Regions from separate parts of the Cryobacterium roopkundense genome, predicted to be linked through region 2. Evidence: predicted binding sites of a transcription regulator. Region 2 holds the regulator's gene; the other holds the start of a gene.
What was found. Region 2 encodes HspR, which represses chaperone genes until heat shock. Its sites were predicted from a motif close to AAGTTGAGTCNNNNNGACTCAACTT; they were not measured.
Positions count from the first base shown of each region.

Region 1: the regulator HspR is predicted to act here: its motif matches at 7,222-7,246, upstream of BJ997_RS17800 (ATP-dependent Clp protease ATP-binding subunit).

Region 1 covers NZ_JACHBQ010000001.1:3,829,392-3,843,952, reverse strand. Annotated here, with positions in the region: gene BJ997_RS17820 (Fic family protein) at 491-1,558, shown strand; gene BJ997_RS17815 (IS1380 family transposase) at 1,715-3,109, opposite strand; gene BJ997_RS17810 (hypothetical protein) at 3,285-3,701, shown strand; gene BJ997_RS17805 (DEAD/DEAH box helicase) at 3,754-7,110, opposite strand; gene BJ997_RS17800 (ATP-dependent Clp protease ATP-binding subunit) at 7,259-9,445, shown strand; gene BJ997_RS17795 (zinc-dependent alcohol dehydrogenase family protein) at 9,498-10,547, shown strand; gene BJ997_RS17790 (hypothetical protein) at 10,597-11,067, shown strand; gene BJ997_RS17785 (nitroreductase family protein) at 11,074-11,679, opposite strand; gene BJ997_RS17780 (long-chain-fatty-acid--CoA ligase) at 11,784-13,472, opposite strand; gene BJ997_RS17775 (threonine aldolase family protein) at 13,469-14,539, opposite strand.
Region 2 covers NZ_JACHBQ010000001.1:3,978,709-3,993,269, forward strand. Annotated here, with positions in the region: gene BJ997_RS18455 (type I restriction endonuclease subunit R) at 1-1,795, shown strand, start outside; tRNA gene BJ997_RS18460 (tRNA-Gly) at 2,044-2,117, opposite strand; gene dcd (dCTP deaminase) at 2,189-2,785, shown strand; gene BJ997_RS18470 (hypothetical protein) at 2,977-3,501, shown strand; gene BJ997_RS18475 (isocitrate lyase/PEP mutase family protein) at 3,614-4,414, opposite strand; gene BJ997_RS18480 (MFS transporter) at 4,608-5,927, opposite strand; gene BJ997_RS18485 (serine protein kinase RIO) at 6,045-6,869, opposite strand; gene chrA (chromate efflux transporter) at 7,065-8,291, opposite strand; gene dnaK (molecular chaperone DnaK) at 8,547-10,421, shown strand; gene BJ997_RS18500 (nucleotide exchange factor GrpE) at 10,430-11,101, shown strand; gene BJ997_RS18505 (DnaJ C-terminal domain-containing protein) at 11,094-12,101, shown strand; gene BJ997_RS18510 (heat shock protein transcriptional repressor HspR) at 12,104-12,520, shown strand; gene BJ997_RS18515 (class I SAM-dependent methyltransferase) at 12,575-13,741, shown strand; gene BJ997_RS18520 (APC family permease) at 13,785-14,561, opposite strand, start outside.

The DNA of each region.
Region 1 (14,561 bases), 150 kb from region 2:
GGGGTGAGGCGAATAGGATTATAGTTCGCCGTCCACGCCTCGATAGAGATGGGCTTTTCCTCTTCGGTCGACGCTACGACGCCCACGCACTCACGCTGACTGCTGCCGAGCTAGACAGCCTCGCTCGCGGGCGGTGGATCGCCGTTGACATCGCCAACGAATACATTCTCTACGTGCGAATTGAAGGTATGGCTGGCGAGGAATTCTGAGGAGTGGAGCAAGATTCGTTTCTTCTCACGAGGCCGAGCGCTGCAGCGCCAGCTATCGGCCCTGGTCGCCTGAGTTGCAGGCCTGCGCTATAAATCAGAATAACGAGGGGGCATGCCTATGCCTAAGCACATAAGCATTGGTATGCTCGCCCATGACTTCCTTTAGGGAGAGGCCGTCTTGGCCGTCCGTGGGCTATGAAGAACGACAATGGGACGGGGCTCAAGATGAGGTCGGCACACGGCCACAGAGCCGACGGGATTTGGAGCCGTACTCAGCCTCAGTGCCTGCGTTCATCGCCGATCTCAATATCCCGCTCAACGATGACCTGAACGCGCTCACGGAAGAGGCTTCGAGCGAGTTGGCTCGTTTCGATGCCGAGGTCGGCCACATCGTGGGACCAATTACCTCCGTCCTCCTGTGCGTCGAGAGTGCCGCGAGCTCCGAGATCGAGCACCTCCGCAGCGCTGCGCGGGAGATCGCACTGGCGGAACTCGGTGGTCGGGCCTCCGAGGATGCCCAGCTCATCATGGGCAATACTCGCGCGATGCAGGCCGCGCTGGCGTTGTCCGAGGCTATCGACGGCCAAGCCATCCTTGAAGTGCATCGTGCTCTCCTTGAGCGCAGCAATCCTGGCGTCGTTGGTCGTTGGCGTGACGAGCAGGTGTGGATCGGCGGCAGGAGCCGCGGTCCGCACCTCGCGCGTTTTGTGCCCCCACATCAGGATCGGGTGCCCTCGCTGATGAGCGACCTTGTTGCCTTCGCAAATCGCGTGGATCTCCCGGTGTTCGCTCAGACCGCGATCGTGCACGCCCAATTCGAAACCATTCACCCGTTCCCCGACGGCAATGGTCGGGTCGGTCGCGCCCTCATGCAAGCGGGGTTGCGGGCCGGAAGGCTCACTCGAAACGTGGTCGTTCCGGTCTCTGCAGGGCTACTGAATGACACCACCCGATATTTCGATGCCCTGAGCGCCTACCGGACCGGAGATGTCACTCCGATAATTCGCTCCATCGCGCATGCATCATTCGTCGCGATGAACAATGGACACCTCCTCGTAAACGATCTGCAAGCGATTCAGATCGGATGGCGCGGGCGCATCACCGCAAGACGAGACTCTGCCGCCCACCGCCTCTTGGGTTTCCTCCTTCGCCAACCCGCGATCGGCGCCCGCTGCGTCGGCGCTCAGCTTGGCGTCTCGCCCGTCAATGCTCAGGTCGCCATAGACCACCTCGTGGACGCCGGAATCCTGATTCAGATCACGGACGGGCGAAGAAACCGAATCTGGCTCGCACAGGACGTCGTGAGAGTCCTCGAAGACTTCGCGGCAAGGGCCAGAAGGCGCCGATAGCTGAAGCTGGCTTAGCCTGAATCCACCGGTTGGCCTCTGATGAATTCTTGATTTGGGCGCGATCCTTTTTCGGGGTTTTGGGCTCGGTCGAGCTGTGGGCCTTGATGCCTGGGTGTTCCACTGGGGTTCCTGGTTGCGCCCGGTCGGGCTCGATGGTTAGGTGGCGGCGCGGCCGGGCGGGTTGCAAACGCTGGTGAACAGCGCCGACCAGCCTTCTTCCCAGGGCCAGCTTTCGGGCAGGTGCAATGTGACGCGTCGTGCCGACGTGGATACTCTGGCGGCGACGTTGATGAGTTTGCGGCGAACGGTCGCGGTGACGGCTTTTCCGAGGGCGGGATTGGCGAGGGTGCCGGCGGCGCGGGTGAGATTGAACGTGATGCAGGCCAGCACCAGCCAGGCGGCGTTGGCCGTGAATACGCCGGACGGGAAGTGCGCCATCGCCGACGCTTTCATGTCGGCGTTCAAATTTTCGATGATCGCATGGTGGCGGTGGGTTTTGTCGGCGTCAACGGTGTTCAGGGTGCTGGTGGTGAAGAACGCGTGAAAGCGGAACAGGTCGAAAAGGGTGCCTTGCCCGGCGGCGACGGTCTTGTTCAGTTCCGGGATGCGGCGCACGACGAGGCGTCCAGGGATTTGTTCGCTCTTCTTCTTGGAGCCGAACGCGGTGAAGGGGATTTCGGCGACTTCCGCGTCGGAGATCCACCGCCCGGTGGCGTCGTCGAAGATCGCATTGGTGTATTTGATCGGGGTCCACGCGGTATCGGGGATGGTGCTGATACCCGCTTTCACCAATGAATTCAGGCGTGCCGTGATCGAAACCATCGCCCCGGCACGGAGGGCAGCTTGGATGACGGCGCTGACGTAGTAGGCGCTGTCGGCTCGGAGGAGAAGCATTCCTTTTGCGGTTGGGCTGCGCAGTCGTTTCACGGTCGCGAGGGTGTCGGAGACGAATTTCTTTGCGCCGCGGGCGGAGTTGGTGGGGCCTTTGCGTAGCCGGGAGCTGACGATGATCGGAGCGGCCGATCCGGTGCTGACGATGGCGAGCAGGGCGTTGAGGCCGCGAACACCGGAGTAGCCAAACCCGGCGCCTTGCTTCTTATATCCGTGCACTTCCCTGATGGTGTCGTCAATATCGACCAGGGCGAGGTCGTCGATACCGGTCACGATCGGCGTGACGGCGCCGAGGTTCTGCAGCCACCGGGACGCGGCGGCGTCGAGCTGGCGGACATGGCCAAAAGCGAACGCGCGCAGGAACGATCCCAGGGTCGAGGGCGCATAGGTTCCGGTGAACAATTTCCGGAGAGCGCCGTGCCGGAGCACGGCCATATCGTCGATGGAGTCGGCGCCGGTGAGCATTCCTGCGACCAGTGCCAGCGCTTTCAGGCCGGCATTCGCGCCGAAGTAACCGGGCAGTTTCACCCACTCATCGACCAGCGCGCCGAGGCCTGTTTTCTCGGCCAGAGCCATCGTGGGCACCAGTCCGGCCGACGACACGAGATTGGGGTCGTCGAAGGATGCAGAAAAGGACCGGTGAGTGTGAGAAAGTTGCATCTACGAGATGCCTCCTTGATCGTTGAATAGTTTGTCTAAGTAACAACTATTTTAGCTGATCAGAGGGGTATTCTCGGTTTAACGCGCCGTCAGAATCTGAGGTCGACCGGTGGATTCAGGCTTAGGTACGGGAGCCGCCCCTCAGCCCGATGAACCAGCACGCTAGGCTCGGGGCATGAAGCTATCGGGGAAGTTTCGGGTTGGTGCAGCAATCGGCGTCGGGGTAGTGGCGGCCGTGGGGTTGACGGGGTGCGCGACCGACGGCCAGCTGGGGATCTTCTCCGAGGAGCAATCGGCGGAAGATATCGTTTCGGTGAGCGAGGGTCTGCCCAATACCGCAGACGCTGACACCACCCGATTCTTGTGGGCCGACGGCGACGTGAGGTACTTCGCGGCTCTGTCGCTCGACGGTGACCCGTGCATGATAGTTCTCGATGGCGACCCGGGAACAAGCTCGAACGCCTGCTCGACGGCGCTGCCGCTCATGATCAGTTCGGGACCCGGCGCGCGTGAAGTGATGCTTGCCGACGAACTGCCCAGTTCGTCGCCCGACTGGGAAAAAGTCGCCGAGCACCTTTGGGTGTCGAAGTAGCCCGCCCGCTCAGTCCTGGCTGGGCCATTCGCCGTCCGTGAAGATCACGGCGTCAGGCGAGAAGTTCCCGAATGTCCGACGCCGTCAGGGCTGTCGCGCGAGCGGCCCCATCCGTCATCACGCTCTCGAACAGACGCGCCTTGGTGGCTTTGAGCGCCATCACCTTCTCTTCGATGGTGTCCTTCGATACCAGGCGGTAGACCATCACGTTCTTGGTCTGGCCGATGCGGTGCACGCGGTCGACGGCCTGAGCCTCGGTCGCCGGGTTCCACCACGGGTCGAGCAGAATCACGTAGTCGGCCTCGGTGAGGTTGAGGCCGAACCCGCCGGCCTTAAGGCTGATCAAAAAGACCGACGTGTCGCCGTCTTTGAAATCGCTGATCGCCTTCGCCCGGTTGCGCGTCTTGCCGTCGAGGTACGAATAGCTGATGCCGGCGGCGTCGAGCCTGTCGCGCGCCTTGCCCAGGTATTGCGTGAACTGGCTGAAGATGAGCGTGCGGTGTCCCTCGGCCACCGTGTCTTCGAGCAGCTCGAGTAGGGCGTCGAGCTTGGTCGACGGCACGTTGTCGTACTTCTTATCGTAGAGGCTCGCGTCGAGGCTGAGCTGGCGCAGCATGGTGAGCGAGCGGAAGATCTCGAACCGGTTCGCGTTCATGTTGTCGATCAGGCCGAGCACCTTCTGGCGCTCGCGGGCGAGGTGCATGTCGTAGACCTTGCGGTGCTTGGGGTGCAGGTCGAGTTCGAGCACCTGCTCCTGCTTCTCGGGCAGGTCTCCCGCCACCTGATCTTTGGTGCGGCGCAGCATGAATGGGCGGATGCGGCGGCGCAGTTGCCCGAGCCGCTCGCTGTCGCCGTCGGACTCGATCGGTTTGCGGTAGTAGTCGGTGAACCGGGTGGGGCTTGGGAACAGGCCGGGAGCCGTGATCGACAGGAGCGACCACAGCTCCATCAGGTTGTTCTCCATCGGCGTGCCCGTGATGGCGAGCTTGAACGGGGTGTTGAGTCGGCGCGCGCACTGGTGCGCCTTGGCCTGGTGGTTCTTCACGAACTGCGCCTCGTCGAGCAGCAGGCCGGCCCAGTCAATGCCGTTGTACTCGTCGAAGTCGAGTCGAAACAGGGTGTAGCTCGTGATCACGACATCCGCTGACTTGCTCACGGATGCGAGACCGTCGCCCCGCTTGCCGGCCGTCTGCGTGACCGTGGCCACGTTCAGCCCCGGGGCGAAGCGAGCGCACTCGGTGGCCCAGTTGGAGACCACGCTTGTGGGCGCCACCACGAGGAAGGGCTTCGAAGCCTCGTCGGCGGGCTGGTTATCCCGGGCGTGGGCGATCAGCGCAATCGCCTGGAGGGTCTTTCCGAGGCCCATGTCGTCGGCGAGGATGCCGCCGAGTCGGTGGTCGTAGAGAAAGCTGAGCCAGTCGAAACCGGCCTGCTGGTAGCCGCGCAACGTGGCGTGCACGAGAGGGGAGAGCGGGCGCTCGTCGATCTGGGTGGCATCCGTCAGCCCGGCGATCGCCGAACGCCAGGTGGCGGCCTGCTGCGCCACCACGCCGAGTTGCTGCAGCTCTTCCCAGAGGTCGGCCTGAAAACGGCTCAGCCCGAGCGAGTCGGAGGAGGCGTCCTGCAGGCCGCGGGCCTCCTCGATCAGGGTGCGCAGCTGGTGCAGCTCCGGCCTGTCGAGACTGAAGTAGGTGCCCGTGGGCAGGATCATGAGTTCCTGCTCTGAGGCGAGGGCGCGGAAGAGTTCGTCGAAGGCGATCTCCTCGCCGTCGATACTCACCGTGACATCGAGGTTGAACCAGTCCCGGCTGCCCTCGCGCTCGCTCGTGGTGAGGCTGATCACCGGGGCCTCATCGGCCGGGCGGTAGCTCGGGGCGCCCTCGGCGATCGTGACGACCACGTTCGGCCGGGCTTCGAGCCGTGGCACGAGGGTGTCGAGGAACTCGATCATGGCGGAGCCTTCGAGGCTCGACCGGGTGTTAAGCCGGGGGCGCCCGCGGTACTCGGGGGCGATCGACGGGAACGGCACGAGCGCGGTCTCGAGCCCGCGCAGAATTTCTGTCTCAGCACCCTCGTCGCGAAAGTTGGTGTCGTGCGCAGCGGGCCAGAGGCCGATGCGGTAACGCTCGACGGGCTCATCGCCGTCGACGTAGCGCCACTGCCAGAGCAGCTCGACGGTGTGGCCCACCTGATGGGTCACGTCGAGGGCGAGCGTCGGCCGCGGGGTCTCCGGCAGGGTGAACGAAGCGTCCAGGCTGGTGAGAGCGACCTGCCGGCGCAGGAACGGGTAGTAGTCGGCGAGGAACGCGGGTTCGTCGGCGAGGGGAATGTGCAGAGGGTCCGCGGCCGTGGCGAGGGCGCGCATCTCCGGGCTTACCCGGTGCCCGAGCGGGGCGAGGGTGAGGCTCGTGAGGTTGTCGTCGTCGAGGTCTTCCGCGTTCGACCACGTGAAGATGCCGTGCGCGGGCTCACCGATGAAGCCGAACTGGCGATGCTCGAGGTGCGCGGAGTCCAGAGCCACGAGGGGGGTGAGAATGAGGGCGTCATTCGTGCGGCTGATGTCGATCTCGAGCGCGGCGTCAGTTTTACTCAGCACGATGGGGGACTGCGTGGCGTTCGTCGACACGAGCGGCAGGCCGCTGGCTTCGGCCTCGCCGAGCAGCTCCCAGAGCGCCTTGTTGGCGAAGCCGTCGAGGTGAATCCACTGATCGGTGTACGTGTAATACCGTGATCCGGCCGCGTACAGCGCGTAGATGGCGCTGAGGATCTTGCGGTGTGCAGGCAGGAAGGAGCCAGGGAGGTAGGAGATGTTGTCCCAGGTCACGTTGCCGCGAATCCACTTGCCCTTCTTGCCCATCTGCATGGGGCGGGCGCCGAGGCGCTGGGGTTGCGGGCCCCTGGCGGCGGCGGCACGGCCGGCGTAGGCGGCCTCGAGCAGATCGAATTGCAGGGCGAGAGCTGTGCCGGTGGAGTCCTCCGTACCCTGTCGGGTGATGGAGCCGAGGGCGGTCTGCCAGGCGGGGGCCGCCGGTGGCTGCGGCGTGGCCTCGAACCTGGGCAGCCGCCGGTCGCCCAGGGAGCGCGCCGACCCCGTGGAGCGCGGCTGGCTCGCCTCCGGGGCGCTCGCGCTGGCGATCAGCAGGGCGGCGACGTGCTTGCAATTGCTCTTCATGGGGCAGGTGCAGACACCGGATGCCCGCAGCACAGCGCCCGTGGAGCTCAGGGTAAATGACACAGTCACCGCGTAGGGCTGGGCATTCGTGCCTTGCACGTTGCCGAAGAGTTGGGTACCCGAGCCGAACCAGGATCGCGAGGTGACGTGGCCGTTGCGGGCGTAGCGCTCGCCGCGTGAGAACGCCTGGCTGCCGACGAGTCGTGCGATCTCGTGTGTGCTGAGGGTATGCGCCATGGGTAAGAAGGGCTCCAGTCTTTAGCCAACCTCTATTGTCGCACCTGTTGCCCGCGCGACAGCTCGGAGATGCCCGCGCCCCTGGTGGCGCCGGGCACCAGGGGAGGGATAAAGTTGAGCGAATTTGACTCACCTCGGGAGGAACGCGATGCAAGCCGGACAGCAGCCGTCACAGGAAAAGGCAAAGACCGCGCTCGAGCTCTACGGCGTGAACCTCACCGAGATAGCCAAGAGCGGCAAGCTCGACCCCGTGATCGGTCGTGACGCCGAGATCCGCCGCATCAGCCAGGTGCTCACTCGTCGCACCAAGAACAATCCGGTTCTGATCGGGGAGCCGGGCGTGGGCAAGACCGCCGTCGTGGAGGGGCTCGCCCAGCGCATCGTGGCCGGCGACGTGGCCGATTCCCTCAAGAACAAGACGCTCGTGGCCCTCGACCTCGCGGCCCTCGTGGCCGGAGCCAAGTACCGCGGCGAGTTTGAGGAGCGCCTCAAGGCCGTGCTCAAGGAGATCAACGACGCCGACGGCGAGATCATCACTTTCGTCGACGAGTTGCACACGCTCATGGGCGCGGGCGGCGGCGAGGGGTCTGTCGCGGCCTCCAACATGCTCAAGCCCATGCTCGCCCGCGGCGAGCTGCGCCTCATCGGCGCGACGACCCTCAACGAATACCGAGAGTTCATCGAGAAGGATGCCGCGCTGGAGCGCCGCTTCCAGCCCGTGCTTGTGGACGAACCGTCGGTCGAAGACACTATCGCGATTCTCCGCGGCCTCAAGGAACGGTACGAAGCCCACCACAAGGTGACGATCGCCGACGCGGCGTTGGTGGCCGCGGCATCCCTCTCGAACCGCTACATCACGGCCAGGCAACTGCCCGACAAGGCGATCGACCTCATCGACGAGGCCGCGAGCCGGCTGCGCATGGAGATCGACTCGTCCCCGGTGGAGATCGACGAGCTGCGCCGCGGCGTCGACAGGCTCAAGCTTGAGGAACTCGCGCTCAAAAAGGAGAAGGACGACGCCTCGAAGGCGCGGCTGGCGAAGCTGCGCTCCGACCTCGTGGAGCGTGAGGCCAGGTTGAAAGACCTGCAGGCACGCTGGGACAAGGAGCGCGCCACGCTCAACCGCGTCGGCGAACTGCGCGAGCGCCTCGACGGGGCCCGAATCGACGCCGACCGCGCCCAGCGCGAGGGCAACCTCGAGAAGGCCTCGCGCCTGCTCTACGGCGATATTCCCGTGATGGAGCGCGAGCTGCGCGACGCCGAACAGGCCGAATCTGACGGCCCGCGCATGGTCAACGATCAGGTCGCCGCCGAAGACATCGCCGCCGTCGTCGCCGCCTGGACCGGCATTCCAGTGGGGCGCCTGCTGCAGGGCGAGACCGAGAAGCTGCTCAGCCTCGAGAGCGAGCTCGCCCACCGGCTGATCGGCCAGAAGCCCGCTGTGCGCGCCGTCGCGGATGCCGTGCGCCGCTCGCGCGCCGGTATCTCAGACCCCGACCGGCCCACTGGCTCCTTCCTCTTCCTCGGGCCGACCGGAGTGGGCAAGACCGAACTCGCCAAGGCGCTCGCCGAGTTTCTCTTCGACGACGAAAAGGCCATGGTGCGCATCGACATGAGCGAGTACGGCGAGAAATTCTCGGTGTCGCGCCTCGTGGGAGCCCCTCCCGGCTACGTCGGCTACGAGCAGGGCGGCCAGCTCACAGAGGCCGTGCGGAGGCGACCGTACTCGGTGATCCTGTTCGACGAGGTGGAGAAGGCGCACCCCGAGGTCTTCGACGTGCTGCTGCAGGTGCTCGACGACGGTCGGCTCACCGACGGACAGGGTCGCACCGTGGACTTTCGTAACACGATTCTCGTGCTCACCTCCAACCTCGGCTCGCAGGTGCTCGTGGATCCCACGCTATCCACCGAACAGAAAGAAGAGGCCGTGCAGCTGATGGTGCGGCAGGCGTTCAAGCCAGAATTCGTCAACCGTCTCGACGACATCGTGATCTTCTCCACCCTCACGACCGACGAGCTCGGCGAGATCGTCGAACTCTACGTCGAGCGCCTGCAACGACGTCTCTCCGAGCGACGGCTGGAACTCGCGGTGACCCCGGATGCCCGCCGCTGGCTCGCCGACGAAGGCTACGACCCGATTTACGGGGCGCGTCCCCTCCGCCGTCTGATGCAGCGCGAGATCGACGACCGGCTGGCCCGGGCGCTGCTCGCGGGGGACATCCGCGACGGGGAAACCGTGCTCGTCGAACTCGCGGCCGACGGTGGGGAGCTCACCGTGGCATCCGCTCCCATCGTGGAGCTCCTGCCCGACGACCTCGACGACGACCTGCTCTGACCGGCGGCTGGCGCACAGGAAACCACTCAGGAACGCCACCTAGGCTTTAACCATGCTTGCAACTGTGATCCATGGCGAACGCGATATCCGCCTCGAAGAAGTCCCCAACCCCGTGCTGTCCACCGGAGGCGACGCCATCGTGCGCGTCGTTGCCGCGTGCGTCTGCGGTTCCGACTTATGGCCGTACCGGGGGATCGCGCCCACTGCAGAACCGAAGCGCATCGGTCACGAATTCGTGGGCGTCGTCGAAGAAATCGGAGCGGATGTCTCCACCATCAAGGTGGGTGACTTCGTCATTGCGCCGTTCTACGACTGTGACAACACTTGTGTGAATTGCCGCAACGGCGTGAGCACCTCCTGCCTCAACGGTGGCTGGTGGGGAGCCGACGACAAGATGGGCGGCTTCGCCGACGGCGCCCAGGGCGAGCGCGTACGCGTTCCCCACGCCGACGGATCCCTCGTGGCCACTCCGGAGCAGCCCGACGATTCGCTTGTGCCGAGCCTGCTCACCCTCGCCGACGTGATGGGAACCGGTCACCACGCCGCGATCTCCGCCGGTGTCACGGCGGGCAGCACTGTCGTCGTGGTGGGTGACGGAGCCGTGGGGCTGTGCGCCGTTCTCGCGAGCAAGCGTCTCGGTGCGACCCGCATCATCGCCATGTCGCGCCATGCTGATCGTCAGGCCGTGGCCCGGGAATTCGGTGCGACCGACATCGTGGAGCTGCGCGGCGACGAGGGCGTCGCCCGCGTGCAGGAGCTGCTCGACGGCATCGGCGCCGACTGCGTTCTCGAGTGCGTCGGCACCGCGGAATCCATGGACCAGGCCATCCGGTCGGCTCGTCCGGGTGGCATGGTCGGCTACGTCGGCGTGCCGAACGGCGGCGCCGAGTTGCCGATCCGCACACTTTTCGGAACTAACGTCGGCGTCAACGGCGGCGTCGCATCCGTTCGCGGCTATGTCGACGAGCTGCTGCCAGAGGTACTCTCCGGAGCGATCAACCCCGGTCGCGTCTTCGACCTGCAGCTTCCGCTCGCGGAGGTCGCCGAGGCGTACGCCGCCATGGACGAACGCCGCGCCATTAAGGTGCTGCTGCGCCCGTAGCGCTGGGCAAGATCGTGCGTGGCCGGCCGGCCGACCTGAAAGGAACGTCGTGAATCAACCGCTGCTCTGGGGTGGCCTGCTGGCTTTCGCCGTGGTCGCCGGCGTCGTTCGTCTCGTGGTGGGGCGCCCGCTGTTGAGGGGGCGTTCGCTGCGCGTGGGCTCAGTGTCGGCTGCCGTCGCGTTCGCGAGCGGGCTTGCGCTCGTCTTCCACTGCGCGGCGATGTTTTTCGGCCCGTGGATCGACGCGGTGGCGTTTCTGCGGGCGCCCGCAGACATGGTTCGGGCGATGGGTGTGGCCAGCGAAATTGCCTACTGGGTGCCCGCCGCTGCCCTACTGCTGGCCTGGTGGCGCGTGTGGTGGCCCGCGTTGGTGGCGCTTGCGGTCACCTTGGCCGGGGTCGGCGTGACCATGTACTGGCCCTACCCACTCGTGGTGCACCTCGCATGGCTCACGGCCGTGATCATCGTGGGATCGTTGATACCACTTCTGCTGCTGCGTGGGCCACGCGCCGTGCGCTAGGCACTCCTAGTCGTTGACGAGCAGCAGCTCCGAGAGGGGTTTGCGGGTGCGCGGCGCAACTTCGCGCTCGAGCAGGGCCGGGGAGAGGGCCGACGCGTCGCCCAGAACGCCGAGAGCCGTGATCGTGACGATCACCTGGTTGTCGGTGAGGCCGAACGCCGTCGCGAGGGCGGCCGCGTCGAACCCGCCGAGCTGGTGGGTGTGCAGGCCCTCGTGCTGGGCCTGGATGGTGAGGTGAGCCACTGCCTGGCCGAGGTCATAGCGAGCCCACGGGTTTTCCTTGAGCTCGTCGGCGGTCTTGTCGATGGCGAGCTCGGCCACGTTGGCGATGAGAACGGATGCCGAGTCGGCCCAGGTCTGGTTGAAGCCCATCAGGTTCGCGTGGATCGTGTTGAAGGCTTCGGAACCGCGGCGGGCCACGATGAAGCGCGCGGGCTGCATGTTGCTGGCAGACGGAGCCCAACGCGCGGCCTCGAGCACGGTCATGAGTGTGGCCTCGTCGATGACGGCGGCGGCGTCGTAGCCGCGGGGGCTCCAACGCTCAATCAGGATGGGGATGAGCGGCGCGTCGGTGTCGGCGCGGCGGCTGTGCGTATCGGTGATGAGGCTCATGGGTCAGATCCTTCGAAAGAGACGAATTGGCCGGGGCAACTCTGACCCACCTCTTTCAACAGCGGATGCCGCACGACCATTCCCGGCCCACGGCATCCGTCATGCTACTCGGTGAGCAGCCGGGTGCGCACCTCGCGGCGCAGGATCTTCCCGAGCAGAGAGCGCGGCATGTCATCGACCTGCACAATGCGCTTCGGAACCTTGTAGGCGGACAGCCGGGTGCGGCAATATTCGCGCACGGCGTCGACGTCGAGGTGCGCGCCGCCGATGAGCACGACCGCCGCCACGATGTCTTCGCCGCCGCTTTCGCTCGGAAGCCCGACGGCCGCCGCATCCACGATGTCGGGGTGAGACAGGAGGGCTTCCTCCACCTCGGACGGGGCCACATTGAATCCGCCCGTGATGATGAGCTCTTTCATGCGGTCGACGACGGTGATGAAGCCGTCGGCGGAGACGCGAACGATGTCGCCCGTGCGCAACCAGCCGTCGGGTAATAGAACCTGAGCGGACTCGCTCGGACGATCCCAGTAGCCGGAGAACACCTGCGGCCCGCGTACGAGAAGCTCGCCTTCCTCATCGAACTCGAGGTCGATCAGGGGATCGGCGGGGGCGACGACACGAATCTCCGTGCTCGGGAACGGCACGCCCACGGTGCCGGGCCGGCGGGTGAGGCCGATCGGGTTGCCGGCGATGATCGGCGAGGCTTCGGTCATGCCGTAGCCCTCCACGAGCAGGCCGCCGGTGGCCTCTTCCCAACGCTCCACGATCGACACCGGCAGGTTCATCGCACCTGAGATGGCGAAGCGGATGCCCGCGAGGCTCACCTTGCGCGCGGCAGCGGCCGTGACGAGGCGATCGTAGATGGGAGGAACGGCCGGCAGGAACGTGGGTGGTGCGTGCCGTGCGGCATCGAGCACAAGCTTCTCGTCAAACTTGGGGAACAGCACGAGCCTGGCCCCGATGCTCATCGCGAAGGTGAGGCAGAGCGTGAGGCCGTACGCGTGGAACATAGGCAGTACGGCGTAGACGGTCTCGTTGCCCGGCCGCATGCCACGAACCCACGACGAACCCTGGGCAGCGTTCGCACGCAGGTTGTAATGGCTCAGGATTACGCCCTTGGGCGTTCCGGTGGTACCGCTCGTGTACTGGAGCACGGCTGTGTCCTCGAGCTGTGGGCGGGGATGCGACTTGTGCAGTCGGCGGGAGTCCACGAGCGTGTCCCAAGTGGTGGCGCCTTTTCCGGGGCCGGATGTGAGGGCTGCCCGGGCCGTGCGCGCCTTCGCTATCGGCAGCTTGAGCGCGAGGCGCTTGCCAAGCGGCATGGCCTGGATGAGGTCGACCGTGACGATCTCGGTGACGCCCATGTCTTTCGGGAACGCCCGCACCGTGGAGTACACCTTGTCCCAGACTATTGCCACGCGGGCTCCGTGGTCTTCGAACTGGTGGCGTAGCTCCCGGTCGGTGTAGAGCGGGTTGTGCTCCACCACGATGGCACCGAGGCGCAGCACGGCGTAGAAGGCCACGACGTGTTGCGGGCAGTTGGGCAGAACGAGAGCCACCCGGTCGCCGGGCGTGACGCCGAGCTTGCGCAGCCCGTTCGCCGCACGGCTGATGTCTTCGCCGAGTTCCTCGTAGGTGGTCGTGGAGCCGAAGAAGTCCAGGGCAATGTTTCGGCCGAAACGCTTCGTCGACGCCTCCATCATGTCGATCAGAGTCTCGGTGGGCTCTTCAATCGTGCCCGGAACACCGGGCGCGTACGCGGCGAGCCAGGGACGGTCGGCGAAGACGCTCACGAGGCCACGAGCTCACGCTTGAGAGCGGCGACGAACGCGTCGACATCCGCTTCGGTCGTATCGAAACCGCACATCCAGCGCACCTCGCCAGTGTGGGCGTCCCAGTCGTAGAAACGGAAGCTCTCGCGCAGTCGGTCGGCCACCCCGAGCGGCAGTCGGGCGAAGATCGCGTTGGCCTGCGTGGCCTGGGTGAACGCGATATTCGGCACCGAGCCATCCGCTACCCCCTGCTCGAGGGCGTCGCGCAGCCGGTGCGCCATGGCGTTGGCGTGGCTCGCGTTGCGCAACCACAGGTCGTCGCTCAGCAGTGCAATGAACTGCGCCGAGATGAAGCGCATCTTGGAGGACAGCTGCATGTTGGTCTTGCGCAGGTATTTCAAGCCGGTGGATGCCGCGGGGTTGAGCACCACGATGCACTCGCCGAGCATCATGCCGTTCTTGGTGCCGCCGAAGCTGAGCACGTCGACGCCGGCGTCGCGGGTGAACGCGCGCAACGGAACGCCGAGGGTAGCGGCGGCGTTGGAGATGCGAGCGCCGTCCATGTGCAGCGTCATGCCGTTCTTGTGGGCATGGTCGGCAATGGCGCGAACCTCGTCCACCGTATAGGCGGTACCGAGTTCGGTGCTCTGAGTGATCGACACGACGAGCGGCTGCGCGCGGTGCTCGTCGCCCCAGCCCCACGCCTCCTGATCGATGAGGTCGGGGGTGAGCTTGCCGTCGAGTGTGGCGACAGGCAGCAGCTTGAAGCCGCCGACGTATTCCGGGGCGCCGCCCTCGTCGATGTGGATGTGCGCGTTGGCCGTGCAGATGACCGCGCCCCAGCGCGGAAGCATCGACTGGAGGCCGATCACGTTGGCGCCGGTTCCGTTGAACACCGGGAATGCCTCGACGCCCTCGCCGAACTGTTCGACGAACACCTCTTGCAGGCGAGCCGTATAAACGTCTTCGCCGTAGGCCACCTGATGCGCCCCGTTGGCATTCGTGATCGCCTCGAGTATCTCGGGGTGAATGCCGGAGTAGTTGTCAGAGGCGAAACCGCGCAGGTTCAAATCATGGAGTTGGGTCACCCCCCTATTGTCCCGCACCCTC
Region 2 (14,561 bases):
CGTCCAGAAGTTCCCATACATCGTGCGGGACCTGGCGGGTGCCCAGCGGGAGAAGAACTTCGCAATCATCATCGACGAGGCCCATTCCAGCCAAGGTGGGAAAGTCTCTGCGGCATTGGCTCAGGCACTGTCGAAGGATGGGCTGGACGACGGGGTTGAGGACGTCGAGGACGCTCTGAATCGGCTCATGGAATCCAAGAAGATGCTGCCCAATGCGTCGTATTTCGCGTTCACCGCCACACCGAAGAACAAGACCCTTGAGACATTCGGTCATGCCTACATGGTGGATGGCATCGTCAAACATCGCCCGTTCCACAGCTACACGATGAGGCAAGCGATCGAGGAAAAATTCATCCTCGACGTTCTCGCCAATTTCATCCCCGTCGACACCTACTACAAGCTGGTCAAGACCATCGAGGACGATCCTGAGTTCGATGCAAATCGTGCTTCCAAGAAACTGCGCTCCTATGTTGAGGGGCAGAAGCACGCGATTCGGCAGAAAGCCGAAGTCATGGTCGATCATTTCCACGCTCAGGTGTACCAGCCGCGCAAGATTGGCGGCCAGGCGAGAGCCATGATCGTGACCAGCACGATCCAGAGGGCGATTGACTATTTCGAGGCGGTCAACGCCTACCTTGCCGAAACGAAGCGGCCATACAAGGCCATCGTCGCGTTTTCGGACTTCACGGACGTTTCCGGAAACAAGATCACCGAGGCGCAGTACAACGGGTTCCCCGGCTCGGCGATCGCCGCACGCATCCAGGAAGATCCTTACCGGATTCTGATTTGTGCCGACAAGTTTCAGACCGGCTACGACGAGCCGCTGCTGCACACAATGTACGTCGACAAGCCGCTCTCTGGCGTCAAAGCGGTGCAGACTCTGTCGCGGTTGAACCGTTCCCACCCGCAGAAACACGACTGTGCCGTGCTCGACTTCGCGAACGACACCGACACCATCCAGCTCTCGTTCCAGGACTACTACGAGACCACCGTTCTCGCCGCGGAGACGGACCCGAACAAGCTCAACGACCTTGCTGCCGACATCATGAAGTCCGCCGTCTTCGCGCAGGAGCACATCGACCTATTCGTTGAGCGCTATCTGGCCGATGCACCGATCAATGAGTTGCATCCGCTGCTCGACACAGCGGTGGCAGAGTATGTCGAGGCGATGGATGAGGACGAGCAAGTCGCATTCAAGGGGTCGGCGAAGGCCTTTGTGCGAACCTATGGGTTTCTCTCCGCGATCCTGCCGTACTCGAACGTCTGGTGGGAGAAACTCTCGATCTACCTTGGGTTCCTCGTGCCGAAACTGCCCTCGCCTCAGGGTGAAGACCTCTCTGCGGGCGTCCTTGAAAGCATCGACCTTGATTCGTTCAGGGTTGAAAAGCGGACGGCTATGAAAATAGCATTGGCCGACGGGAACGCGGAGATCGATCCGGTCCCCGACACGGGCAGCGGGGGACGACCTGACCTTGATCTGGAGCGACTCAGCGAGATTCTCGCGTCATTCAATGCGTTGTTCGGGAACATTTCGTGGCAGGACGAAGAGCGAATTCGTCAGCGTGTGACGGAGGAAGTTCCGGCCAGGGTCGCCGAAGACCCGACGTACAAGACCGCGATGGGCAACAACGACAAAGCCAACGCGAAAGTGGCGATGGTTGATGCCCTCGGGAAGGTGATGCTCGACCTCGTGAAGGACGAGACCCAGCTGTTCAAGGAGTACGCGGACAATGCGGACTTCAAGAAGTGGCTCGAGGATGCTGTCTTCCGCGCCACCTACCGGAGTGCAGCGTAGAGCGAACTCGTGAGGTAGCCAATCAGTCGAGCAGCTCAATGAGACGCAGCGCTGTCTCCCGGATAGATGGCTGGGCGAAAGCATGCGGCGATTGCAAAAAGCGATCGCCTTTACCCATGAAATCTTGCCAAGCCCGAAGCGGCCGTCTGAAACTTGAACCGGGGCTCAGTCTCGCTGCGAAAGGCTCAGGCGCTCTGCGAGAAGGCTCAACTGGCTTTCCACGTCACATGTGACCGGGGTTTTTTATGTGGAGCGGATGACGGGAATCGAACCCGCGCTATCAGCTTGGGAAGCTGAAGTTCTACCATTGAACTACATCCGCACGCCCGACCGTGAGTCGTCAACAACCGGAACGGTGCCAGCTTACCAAGCTCTCGCGGATAGGCTGTCACCGTGCTGCTCTCGGATCGCGATATCAAGGCCCAACTCGACGCCGAACGAATCGGGCTCGACCCGTTCGACCCCGCCATGATTCAGCCCTCGAGTATCGACGTTCGACTCGACGGTTTCTTTCGGCTGTTCGACAACCACAAATACGCCTACATCGATCCGGCCGAAGACCAGCCCGAACTCACTCGGCTGATCGAAACCAAGCCGGGTGAGCCCTTCATCCTGCACCCAGGCGAGTTCGTGCTTGGCGCCACCTACGAAAAGGTGACGCTGCCCGACGACATCGCCGCTCGGCTCGAGGGCAAGAGTTCGCTCGGACGCCTCGGCCTGCTCACGCACTCCACCGCAGGTTTTATCGATCCGGGCTTCACCGGCCATGTCACCCTCGAGCTCAGCAACGTGGCGACCCTGCCCATCAAGCTGTGGCCCGGCATGAAGATCGGTCAGCTGTGCTTCTTCCAGCTGAGTTCGCCCTCCGAGCAGCCCTACGGGTCGAGCAAGTACGGCTCGCGCTACCAGGGCCAGCGCGGTCCGACGGCGTCACGTTCGTTCCAGAACTTCCACCGCACCGACGTGGCAGAGACCGCCGCCGCCGAGTAGAGCTCGGCCGGGTTCCGCCGCCGCGGCATCCGCTTCGTGGGGTGGCGCTGCCGAAAGCGGATGCTGCGCCTGCGATACCGCCGGCACGCGCAGGTTATGAGCCCGCGAGCGGGAAGCGCCCTGGGAATCCACGGATCGCCCCCGGTCGCACGGTTAATCCGCACGCAACATTCAGCCGGTAAAATCGCACCATGACCGCCATTCCCACGCCCCGATTCGACGAGGCGCTCGTGACGCACGAGCCGACCTCTGAGTACCCCGAACGCATGAAACGTTTCGGTCGACTCGTGGGCTCCTGGTCGGTGAAGGGCAGCCGCCTCAGCGAGGAGACCGGCGACTGGTCGGAGCGCACGTTCGTGTGGGAGATGGCCTTCATCCTCGACGGGCGCGCTGTGCAAGACGTTGAGATCGAGGCGCGCGAGGAGCACCCGACCGGCTTCGAGACGGTGGCAACGGCCATCCGCGTCTACGACGCCTTCGCCGGCGTCTGGCGCGTGAGCTACTTCGCACCCGTCACGGGGGAGTATTGCCACCTCGTGGCCACTCCGTACCGCTACGGAATTCGCCAGGACGGCACGCGCACCGACGGCAAGCTGATCCGCTGGAACTTCACGTCGATCACCGCCAACTCCTACAAGTGGGAGGGCTGGGTGTCCAACGACGAGGGCTCCAGCTGGCAGCTGATCGAGCACAACGAGGCCACGCGCATCCGCTGACCGCCGCCGCCGGGCGCGTCTCATGCGCGGCAATCCGGCTCGGGCGGGCGGTATCGCGGCCGCGCGAGCCGGATTGACGCGCGCGAGGCGGCCGTCGGTCAGCAGATGCAGGTCAGAGCGCGAACTTAAAGCCGAGGTCTGCGGGGTACTCGCCGAGGGCCGTGAGATCGGTTGCGGTGCGCTGCAGGGCGGCGAGCGTGAGGCCGAGTGTGCCCGGGCCGAAGCTCACGCGGGAGATGCCGAGTTCGGCGAGCCGTGTGAGCGGTACGAGACCGGGGGCGCCGATCACCGAGATGCGGCCCTTGACCTGCTCGAGCGCGCGGCTCACCTTGTCTTCGTCGGTGAGGCCGAGGAAGAAGATCACGTCGGCGCCCGCGCCGAGGTAGGCGTTGGCGCGGGCCACGGCCTCGTCCCAGTCGCCGCCCCCGGCCAGCGTGTCGACCCGCGCGTTGATCACGAGCGGGATTCCGCTCGCGCCGGCGCCGGCGCGGGCGGCGGCCACCCGGGACGCGGCGGTGGCGATGTCGAACTGGGGGGCCTTCGGGGCGCCCACGGAGTCCTCGATGTTGATGCCCACGATGCCGGACTCCTCGATGAGGCGACGCACGTTGCGGGTCACGCCGGCGGCATCCGCTGCGTAGCCCTTCTCGAAGTCGGCAGACACCGGCAGGTCGACGGCGCCCGCGATGATGCGCGCCGCGTCGATGGCCTCGTCGACGCTGAGTCCTTCGCCGTCTTGCAGGCCGCGCGCGTTGGAGATGGAATGGCTCGCGGTGGCGAGGGCTTTCACGCCAGGTGCCTGCGACACAATCTTGGCCGTGATGGCGTCCCACACGTTCGTCACGATGAGCGGTTCACCGGGAGCGTGAAGGGCATTGAATCGTTCGGCCTTCTGGAGCTGTGAAAGAGTCATGACTCCAGCTTGACCTGCCCGGGCGGCGAACACATCCCCTGCACAGCGGATGCCCACCCGACGCTCGGTGGACGCTCAGCCGCAAGGCTTCTGGCTGGTCCTGCGCCCGAAAACTGCTCGTGCGGCCGCGATACCCGGCGCACGTGCAGATTTGGACAGCGCGAGGCCCGGGCCTGGGCCCGGGACAGCGCGGTCAGGCGATTTGCTCCTGGTGGGCCTTCACCGGTAGCAGCAAGAGCAGGCCGACCAACAGCACGAGCATGATGCCGAGGATTCCCCAGTAGGTCTCGCCGAAAATCGTCACCATGAGCGCGAATGAGAGCGGTGCGAGAAAGCTCACAGCGCGTCCGGTGGTGGCGTAAAGACCGAACACCTCGCCCTCCCGCCCCGGCGGAATGAGCCTGGCGAGGAACGTTCGACTCGCTGACTGCGCAGGCCCCACGAACAGGCACAGGGCCAGGCCGGCGGTCCAGAACACGATCTGCCCGCCGTCGTGCAGGAAAAACACCACAAGCCCGCTCACCAGCAGGCCCACGAGAGCGGTGACGATCACGGGCTTGGCGCCGAGTCTGTCGTCGAGCGCGCCAACGCTGATGGTGGCCACACCAGCCACGACGTTGGCCGCGATCGCGAAAATGATCACCTCGCCGGCCGAGAAGCCGAAAACGGATGCCGCCAGCACGCCCCCGAAGGTGAAGACGCCGGCGAGCCCATCGCGAAAAACGGCGCTCGCCAGGAGGAAATATACCGTGGGTCGGCTGGTCTTCCAGAGCCTGGCGATGTCGTGGCCGAGCACCGCGTAGCTGCGAAAGAACCCCACGCGTTCCCGGCGCGCGGCCTTCGGTGCCCGGTATTCGGGCACGCGCAGCAGCACGGGGAGGGCGAAGAGCCCGAACCACGCTGCAGAAATGAGCATCGAGACCCGAACGGCGAGGCCGTTCTCGCTGGTCACACCGAACAGTCCGACCTCCGGGCTGATGAAGCCGAAGTACACGATGAGCAGCAGCACGATGCCGCCGAGGTAACCCATGCCCCAGCCGAAGCCGCTCACCTTGCCGATGGAACTCGGCGTCGACACCTGCGCGAGCATCGCGTTGTAGTTGACGCCGGCGAACTCAAAGAACACGTTGCCGGCCGCCACGAGGAACAGCCCGAGCAGCAGGTAGTCAGGGGTTGCCTGAACGAAGAACATCGTCGCGGTGATGGCCACCACGACGAGGGTGTTCACGCCCAGCCAGAACTTGCGCCGCCCGGACGTATCGGAGCGCTGCCCGGTGATCGGCGCGAGCACGGCGATGAGGAAGCCGGCGATCGCGAGCGCCCAGCCGAGCTGCGCCGAGATCACATCCTTGTCACCGAAGGAGGAGCCCGTGATGTAGACGGTGAAGACGAAGGTCGTCACGACGGCGTTGAAGGCGGCGGACCCCCAATCCCAAAAGGCCCACGCCACGACGTGCCCGCGGGCGGGCTTCAGGGGAACGTCTCGGTCGGCACTGACAACGAACTCGGTCATGCGATCAGGCTAGCCCCGGCCGGTAAACATCCGTCGCTTTGGGGACTTTTCGGGGCGGGCGCGCCGTTGGCGCGGGGCGCTGCCGCTGTAGCGATAGCGCCCCGCGGGAGCGGCGCGTCAGCCGCACAGGGTGGCCACGAGGTCGGCGAAGAGCGCCTCGGTGTCGCGCTCGAGGCCCTGGCGAGTGAACCAGTCGCACACGTTGAGGCAGTCCCGATGCAGGAGTGCCATGCCGTTGGGGTTGCTGGCCACCTCGATGAGCTGCGGCAGGTCGATCACGATCACCCTGCCGTGGTGTACGAGCAGGTTGAACGCCGAAAAGTCGCCGTGTGCCACCCCGGCCCGTGCGAGCAGCCGCAGGATCTCAACGACCTGCGCGAACAGGTCGGCCAGCTCTGCCCGCGTCGCGCGTACGTGCGCGAGGCGCGGCGCCGCGGTGATGTCGTCGCCGACGAACTCCATCAGGATCTCGGTGCCGTTCACCTGCACGGGGTAAGGAACGGGTACGCCGAGCCCGTGCATTGTGCACAGCGCCTCGAACTCGGCGTGCGCCCATCGCCCGGCAGAGACCGCCTTGCCGTAGGCGCTGCGACGGGCCACGGCTCTGGTGTCGCGGGTGTTTCGCATCCGCCGCCCCTCGGTGTACTGGCCGGAGCGGTGGAAGTCGCTGTGCTCGGGCCCGCGGTAGCGCTTGGCGGCCAGGATGCTCGACATGGACGGCTCGCCCGGAACGGCGCGCTCGATCAGGAACACGTCCGCTTCCTTGCCGGTCTTCACGATGCCGAGTTCGGTATCGAAGGCCGCGGCGGAGGTGACGACCCAGTCGGGCCAGGGGCGAGGGCCGCGCTGGCTGGGGATGACGGCCGGCCACGTGCTCCAACGCTGCCCATCGGCGGGTTCGCCGACGGCAAAAATGGGGACAAAGAATTCGTCAAGAGACAAGGTGATTACTCCGAGGTTGGAGGCCACCGGAGTCTTAGACGGTGGAGGTGGCCTCAATGAAGGAAGGTGTGTCGGAATGCATGATGAAGTCAGTCATGGTCTTCCCCTCCTCTCGGCTCTGCGCAGCGAACTGCGGCGTGTGGCCAGCATAACCCCGGACACCGGCCCGGTGGGATAACGATTTGGAGGAGGCGATCAGGGGAGTGCAGCGAGCACGATTCCGCCCGCAGCCCCCACCACAACAACGGCCCAGGCGGGCACTCGCCACGCGATCAGGAGCACGAAGCACACCACGGCGAGGCCGAACGATGCCGGGCCGACAATAGCGGTGATGAACACCGGGTCGTACAGGGCTGCCGCGAGAATGCCCACCACGGCGGCGTTGGCGCCGCGCATGAGGGCTTGTGCGCGCGGACTCGCGCGGCACGCATTCCAGAATGGCAGGACTCCGACCAGGACCAACAATCCGGGGAGGAAGACAGCCGAAAGCGCGATCGCCGCCCCGAGGATGCCGCCGGGACCGGTGGTTGAGAGGGCGCCCAGATAGGCAGCGAACGTGAAAAGCGGGCCGGGAACGGCCTGGGCAGCACCGTAGCCGGCGAGAAACTGGTCGGGGGTGACCCACCCGGAGTCGACCACGCTGGCCTGCAGTAGGGGGAGCACGACGTGGCCGCCACCGAAGACGAGCGCGCCGGCACGATAGAAGGCGGCGAACAGCTGCACGGCTCCAGACCCGGTGAGGGTGGAGAGGAGGGAGAGCCCGAGGAGTAAGCCCGCGAACAAGCCGAGGCAGATCCAGCCGGCGGGGCGGCTGACCGGAAATCGGATCATGGTTCCTGGAGCACTCGAACCCGCTCGGCAGAAGGCCAGCCCGGCGAGAGCCCCGATTACGATTGCCGCGATCTGGCCGACGGAGCCGACCAGGCCGAGGGTGATCAGCGCAGCGACAACGGCGATCGCGGCGCGCGGTCGGTCGGGGGTGAGCGTGCGAGCCATACCCCACACGGCCTGCGCGACGATAGCGACCGCCACGATCTTCAGCCCGGTTAGGATGCCTACGCCGACGACGCCCCCGAACAGCGAGGCGCCGACGGCGAAGACGACGAGCAGAACGGCAGACGGCAGGGTGAACGCGACAAACGCGGCAACCGCCCCAGCGGCTCCGGCGCGGTACAGGCCGATTCCGAAGCCGACCTGGCTCGACGCCGGGCCAGGAAGAAACTGGCTGAGCGACACCAGATCGGCATACTCGTTATCGTTCAACCACTTGCGGCGCTGGATCAGCTCGTCGCGAAAATAGCCCAGGTGCGCGATGGGGCCGCCGAAAGACGTCAACCCGAGCCGTAAGAAAACCCTGAAGACTTCCCACGCCGTTCCGGGCCGGGTCGCGCCACGGGCCGGAGGTGCGGGCTCGTGCGTCATTCTGCGGGGCCTTTCGGAGGGAGATCACCGGGTGCTTCTTCCGCAATCATCCCTTGTGACATCTCCTGCCGGTGAACGGGGGATGTACGAGCGGCGAACAGATGGCCGCCCAAGACGGCCTAAGCTGAGAGTTGAGCGTAAGTGACTCAACTTTGGGCCGCAGGAATTGACAGCGGTTTCGACTGGGTGAATACTTGAGCCAATGAGACTCAAGTCTTTGAACTTGATCATAAACTCTGAAGGAGAACAACCCACATGGCACGTGCAGTAGGCATCGACCTCGGAACCACTAACTCTGTGGTGTCCGTACTTGAGGGTGGAGAACCCACCGTTATCGCCAACGCCGAGGGTCTGCGCACCACCCCCTCGGTGGTCGCATTTACCAAGGACGGCGAAGTTCTCGTCGGCGAGACCGCCAAGCGCCAGAACGTCACCAACGTCGACCGCACCATCTCTTCCGTGAAGCGCCACATGGGCACCGACTGGACCGTGGCCATCGACGACAAGAAGTACACGCCGCAGGAAATCTCCTCGCGTATCCTTGCCAAGCTCAAGCGCGACGCCGAGCAGTACCTCGGCGAAAAGGTGACCGACGCTGTCGTCACCGTTCCCGCCTACTTCAACGACGCCGAGCGTCAGGCCACGAAGGAGGCCGGCGAGATCGCCGGACTCAACGTGCTGCGCATTATCAACGAGCCCACCGCCGCGGCTCTCGCATACGGCCTCGACAAGGGCAAGGAAGACGAGCTCATCCTGGTCTTCGACCTCGGAGGCGGAACGTTCGACGTGTCGCTGCTCGAGGTGGGCAAGGACGAAGACTTCTCCACAATCCAGGTGCGTTCGACCGCCGGAGACAACCGCCTCGGCGGCGACGACTGGGATCAGCGCATCGTTGATCACCTGATCAAGCGCTTCAAGGAGACCACGGGCGTCGACGTGTCCAAGGACAAGATCGCCAAGCAGCGCCTGAAGGAAGCCGCAGAGCAGGCCAAGAAGGAGCTGTCGTCGAGCATGTCGACCAGCATCCAGCTGCCCTACCTCTCGCTGACCGAAAACGGCCCGGCCAACCTCGACGAGACGCTCACCCGCGCCCAGTTCGAGAAGATGACCGAAGACCTGCTCGACCGCACAAAGAAGCCCTTCCAGGACGTCATCCGCGAGGCCGGCGTCAAGGTGGGCGACATCGCGCACGTCGTTCTCGTGGGTGGATCCACCCGTATGCCCGCCGTCTACGAGCTCGTCAAGGCCGAGACCGGCGGCAAGGACCCGAACAAGGGCGTCAACCCTGACGAGGTCGTCGCCGTAGGCGCCGCCCTGCAGGCCGGCGTGCTGAAGGGCGAGCGCAAGGACGTTCTGCTCATCGACGTCACCCCGCTGAGCCTCGGCATCGAGACCAAGGGCGGCATCATGACGCGCCTCATCGAGCGCAACACGGCCATCCCGACCAAGCGCAGCGAGACCTTCACCACGGCCGACGACAACCAGCCGTCCGTAGCGATCCAGGTCTTCCAGGGCGAGCGTGAGTTCACCCGCGACAACAAGAACCTCGGAACCTTCGAGCTCACCGGAATCGCCCCCGCGCCCCGCGGTATCCCGCAGGTAGAGGTCACCTTCGACCTCGACGCCAACGGCATCGTGCACGTGTCGGCCAAGGACAAGGGCACCGGCAAGGAGCAGTCCATGACCATCACGGGCGGCACCGCGCTCGCGAAGGAAGACATCGAGCGCATGGTGCGCGAGGGTGAAGAGCACGCCGCAGAAGACAAGCGCCTGCGCGAAGTCGCCGAGACCCGCAACACGGCCGAGCAGCTCGCCTACTCGATCGAGAAGCTGATCAAGGAGAACGACGACAAGCTGCCCGAAGACGTCAAGGCCGAGGTTCAGGCCGACGTCGACGCCCTCAAGTCCGCTCTCGCCGGCGACGACGAGGCGGCCGTCAAGCCCGCCTTCGACAAGCTCAACGAGAGCCAGGGCAAGCTCGGCGAAGCCATCTACAAGTCCAGCCAGGCGGATGCCGCTGCCGGCGCCGACGAGGCCGCACCCGATGAGGCGCCCGCCGACGCCAACAAGGACGAAGACGTTGTCGACGCCGAGGTTGTTGACGACGACGAAGACGACAAGAAGAACTAGAACGAGTTATGGCAGACAAGAAGAACCCCGACAAGAAGCGCCGGGACGACGAGCCATCCGCCAAGGGGGCACCCGAGCAGGGTGCCCCCGCGGCGGGGGACGCCCGGCCCGAGGACGCACAGCCCGGAGCGGCCCAGCCCGATGCCGCACCAGACGTGGCCCCGGTTGACGCCGAGGCCGCGGCATCCGCTGACGGAATCGAGGAAGACGAACTGACCGTTCAGGACATTCTGGACGCGGCAGAGCGCGAGGTTGCGGAGCCGACCAGCGAGCACCTCGCCGACCTGAAGCGGGTCACGGCCGAGTACGCGAACTACCGTCGACGCACCGAAGCCAATCGCGTGGTGGAGAAGGAGCGCGTCACCGGGGACATCGTGAAGTTGTTGATCCCGATCCTCGACGACCTCTACCGTGCCGAAAAGCACGGCGACCTTGAGGGCGACTCTGCCTTCGCCACCATCGCGGCCAAGCTGCGCTCGAGTGTCGAGCGCCTCGGCCTCACCTCGTTCGGTGCGGTGGGCGACCCGTTCGATCCCACCATGCACGAGGCGATTTTCCAGATGCCGTCCGCGGACGTCGAAATGGAAACCGTCGGCGACGTGGCGGAGACGGGTTACTACCTCGGCTCCACGCTCCTGCGCGCGGCCAAGGTCGTCGTGCAGGTACCGAGCGATGGCTAGCCAGGACTGGTTCGACAAGGACTTCTATAGGGTTCTGGGTGTCTCCAAAGATGTCACTCCGGCCGAGTTGAAGAAGGCGTATCGCAAGCTGGCCCGCAAGTACCACCCGGATTCCAACCCGGGGAACCCCGCTGCTGAAGCGAAGTTCAAGGAACTGAGCGAGGCGCACTCTGTACTTGCCGATGCTGCGCAGCGCAAAGAGTATGACGCCATACGGGCCATGGGCACCGGGGCGCGGTTCGCCGCACCCGGTGGCCGTGGCCAGGCCGGCGGCTTCGAGGATGCCTTCGGTGGCATGTTCGGTGGCGGCGGAGCCGGTCGTCAGCAGAGCTACACCTTCGAACAGGGCGGCTTCGACGATATTCTCGGAGGCATGTTCGGCAGAGGCGGCGGTGGAGGCGGCGGGTTCGGCAACCCCAGTGGCGGTTACCGCGGCACTGGCGCGCCCACGCGCGGGCACGACGTGATCGCGTCGACGACCATCGACTTCATCACGGCCACGCACGGCGATCAGATCACGTTGCAGACGCAGGACGGTCGCCCCATCAAGGTCAAGATCCCGGCCGGAGTCGCCGACGGCCAGAAGATCCGGTTGCGCGGCAAAGGACAGCCGAGCCCCGATGGCGGGGAGACCGGCGACATCGTTCTCACCATCACCGTGCGACGTCACCCGGTTTTTGAACGTGAAGGACTCAACCTGCGCGTGCACGTTCCGGTGACCTTCGTGGAGGCGAGCCTCGGCGCGACCATCGAGGTACCCACCCTCGGCGGTCCGCCGGTCAAGCTTCGCGTGGCCCCCGGCACCCCGAGCGGCCGGGTTCTTCGCGTGAAGGGCCGCGGAGTCGTGACGCCCAAGGGCACCGGCGACCTGCTCGCCGAGGTTCAGGTGGCCGTTCCCTCGCACCTGTCCAAAGACGCCGAGGAAAAGCTGAAGGCTTTTGCCGAAGCCTTACCCAGGGAAAACCCGCGCGATGAACTGATCGCCAGGGCCAAGGGCTAGACATGGACGAGAACACCCGGGTCTTCGTGATTTCGATGGCTGCGGAGCTTGCGGGGATGCACCCGCAAACTCTGCGCCAATACGATCGCCTGGGCCTCGTGAGCCCCGAACGCACGCCCGGAAAGTCCCGCCGCTATTCGATGCGGGACGTCGTCAAACTGCGGGAGATCGCAGAACTTGGCGTTCAGGGCGTGAGCTTGGAGGGCATCCGTCGTATCCTCGAACTGGAGGACCACGTGCGTCGCCTCGAAACTCGCTTGCGCGAGCTAGAGTCAACGCTCGCCGACGAGCTTCTGAACCGTCCGGGCCGCCGCGTTTTCGCGGCCGGCTCGGCCGGGGACGTCATCTCGATGCGGGCGGGCACACGCACGCGGCGCTCCAATCAGGTCGTCATCTGGCGACCGCTGGACCACAGCTGACTTCACACGTAGTTTGCACATCATCACGCGTAACCGCAGTAGCAGGGGGAACCGATGTTTGAATCGGGCACACAAAAACCGACACTTTCCGCGTCTCGGGCCGATTTCGATTTCGATCGACTGAGCCGCAAGCCGGATGTCGAAGCCGACAACCTGTTCGCAGTGGACGCGAGCGACCGGCTGATCCTCGACGAGGCGGCCGGCGCGCTGGCCGGTGCCGGAGCCGGCAACGTCGCGATCCTCGAGGACCGCTATGGCGCCCTCACTCTCGGCGCGGCAGCCCTGCATGGTGCCCGCAAGTTGCGCGTCTACCAGGACGCCCTTTCTGGCGAGCACGCCCTGGAGCGCAACGCCAGCCAGTTCGGGCTTGACGATTGCTACCGTTCGCTGCCACTCGGCGAGGAGCTGCTCACCGGCGCCCGTGTCGTGCTGCTGCAGTTGCCGCGCAGCCTTGGAGAGCTCGACGAAATCGCCGGCGCGATCGCCCGTTACGCAGCCCCAGATGTGCTCGTCTTCGCCGGCGGCCGCATCAAGCACATGTCCGTGGGCATGAACGAGGTGTTGCGCCGCCACTTCGGCGCCCTCAACGTGACGCCTGCGCGCCAGAAGTCCCGCGTGCTCATTGCCACGTCACCGATTCAGACCGGCGCATCCGCCTGGCCGCACTCCGAGACCCACGACGACCTCGGCCTCATCGTGCGTGCCCACGGCGCGGCCTTCGCTGGCACGAGCGTTGACATCGGCACCCGGGCACTGCTCGACGTACTCGACCGGATGAAGCCCGACGCCGAATCTGCGATCGACCTCGGCTGCGGCACCGGCGTTCTCGCTGCTGCGCTGGCCCTCCAGCGGCCGCGACTGCGCGTGATCGCGAGCGACCAGTCTGCCGCGGCCGTGGCATCCGCTCGCGCCACCATGGACGCGAATGCCCTCGCCGAGCGCGTCACGGTGGTGCGCGATGACGCGCTCAGCAGCCGTGCGGAAGATTCGGCCGAGCTGATTCTGATCAACCCGCCGTTCCACATCGGCTCGTCCGTGCATGCCGGCATCGCACTCAAGCTGTTCGCGGACGCCGCGCGCGTGTTGAGCCCCGGTGGAGAACTGTGGGCCGTGTGGAACACGCACCTCGGCTACCGTCCCGAGCTCACGCGCATCGTGGGTCCGACGCGCCAGGTGGGCCGCAACACGAAGTTCACCGTGACGGTGTCGACGCGCCGCTAACCCTTTGGGGCTGGCCTCACGGCCAGCCCCAAAGGGTCATCGGCTAGTCGAGCGAGGTGCCCTTCGTGAGGGTCTTTCCCTGGAAGAACGACGGGTTGATCCGGCGCTGAACGAGCATCAGCACGATGCCCGAGATGAACAGCACCATGGCGAGCACGAACACCAGGCCGAGCCCGCCGATGTTCGAGCCGCTGCCGTACTCGGGGTTCATGCTGTCGATCAGGGTCGTCGCGAAGATGACGGTCAGGATGACGCCGCCGACCAGCGGTGCGAGGAACTTCAGGAAGAAGGCCCTGGCGTTCGAGAACGCCTCAGCCCGGAAGTACCACACGCACGCGAACGCGGTGACCCCGTAGTAGAAGCAGATCATCATGCCGAGGGTCAGGATGGTGTCGGTGAGCACGTCGGTGCTGAGCACTCGCAACACGGCGTAGAAGCCCCACGCCACAACCGCCGCGGCGATGGTGGCGAAGCCGGGGGACTTGAACCGCGGGCTGATGCTCGCGAACCGGCTCGGGAAAGCCTTGTAGTGACCCATGGCGAGCATGGTGCGCGCCGGTCCCACGAAGGTCGACTGTAGGGAGGCGGCCGAGCTGGACAGCACTGCAAGGGAGAGCAGGATAGCAAACGGCCCCATCACCGGGCCGGCGAGGGCCGCGAACACGTTGCCCTGGATGTCTTCGTTGCCCAGTCCGAGCTCGCCCGTGCCGATGCCAGCGAACATCAGGGCGGCGATGGCCACCAGGATGTATAGGGCAAAGATAATGGCCACGGTCAGCGTTGCGGCCCGGCCGGGCGTGGTCTTGGGGTTCTTCGTCTC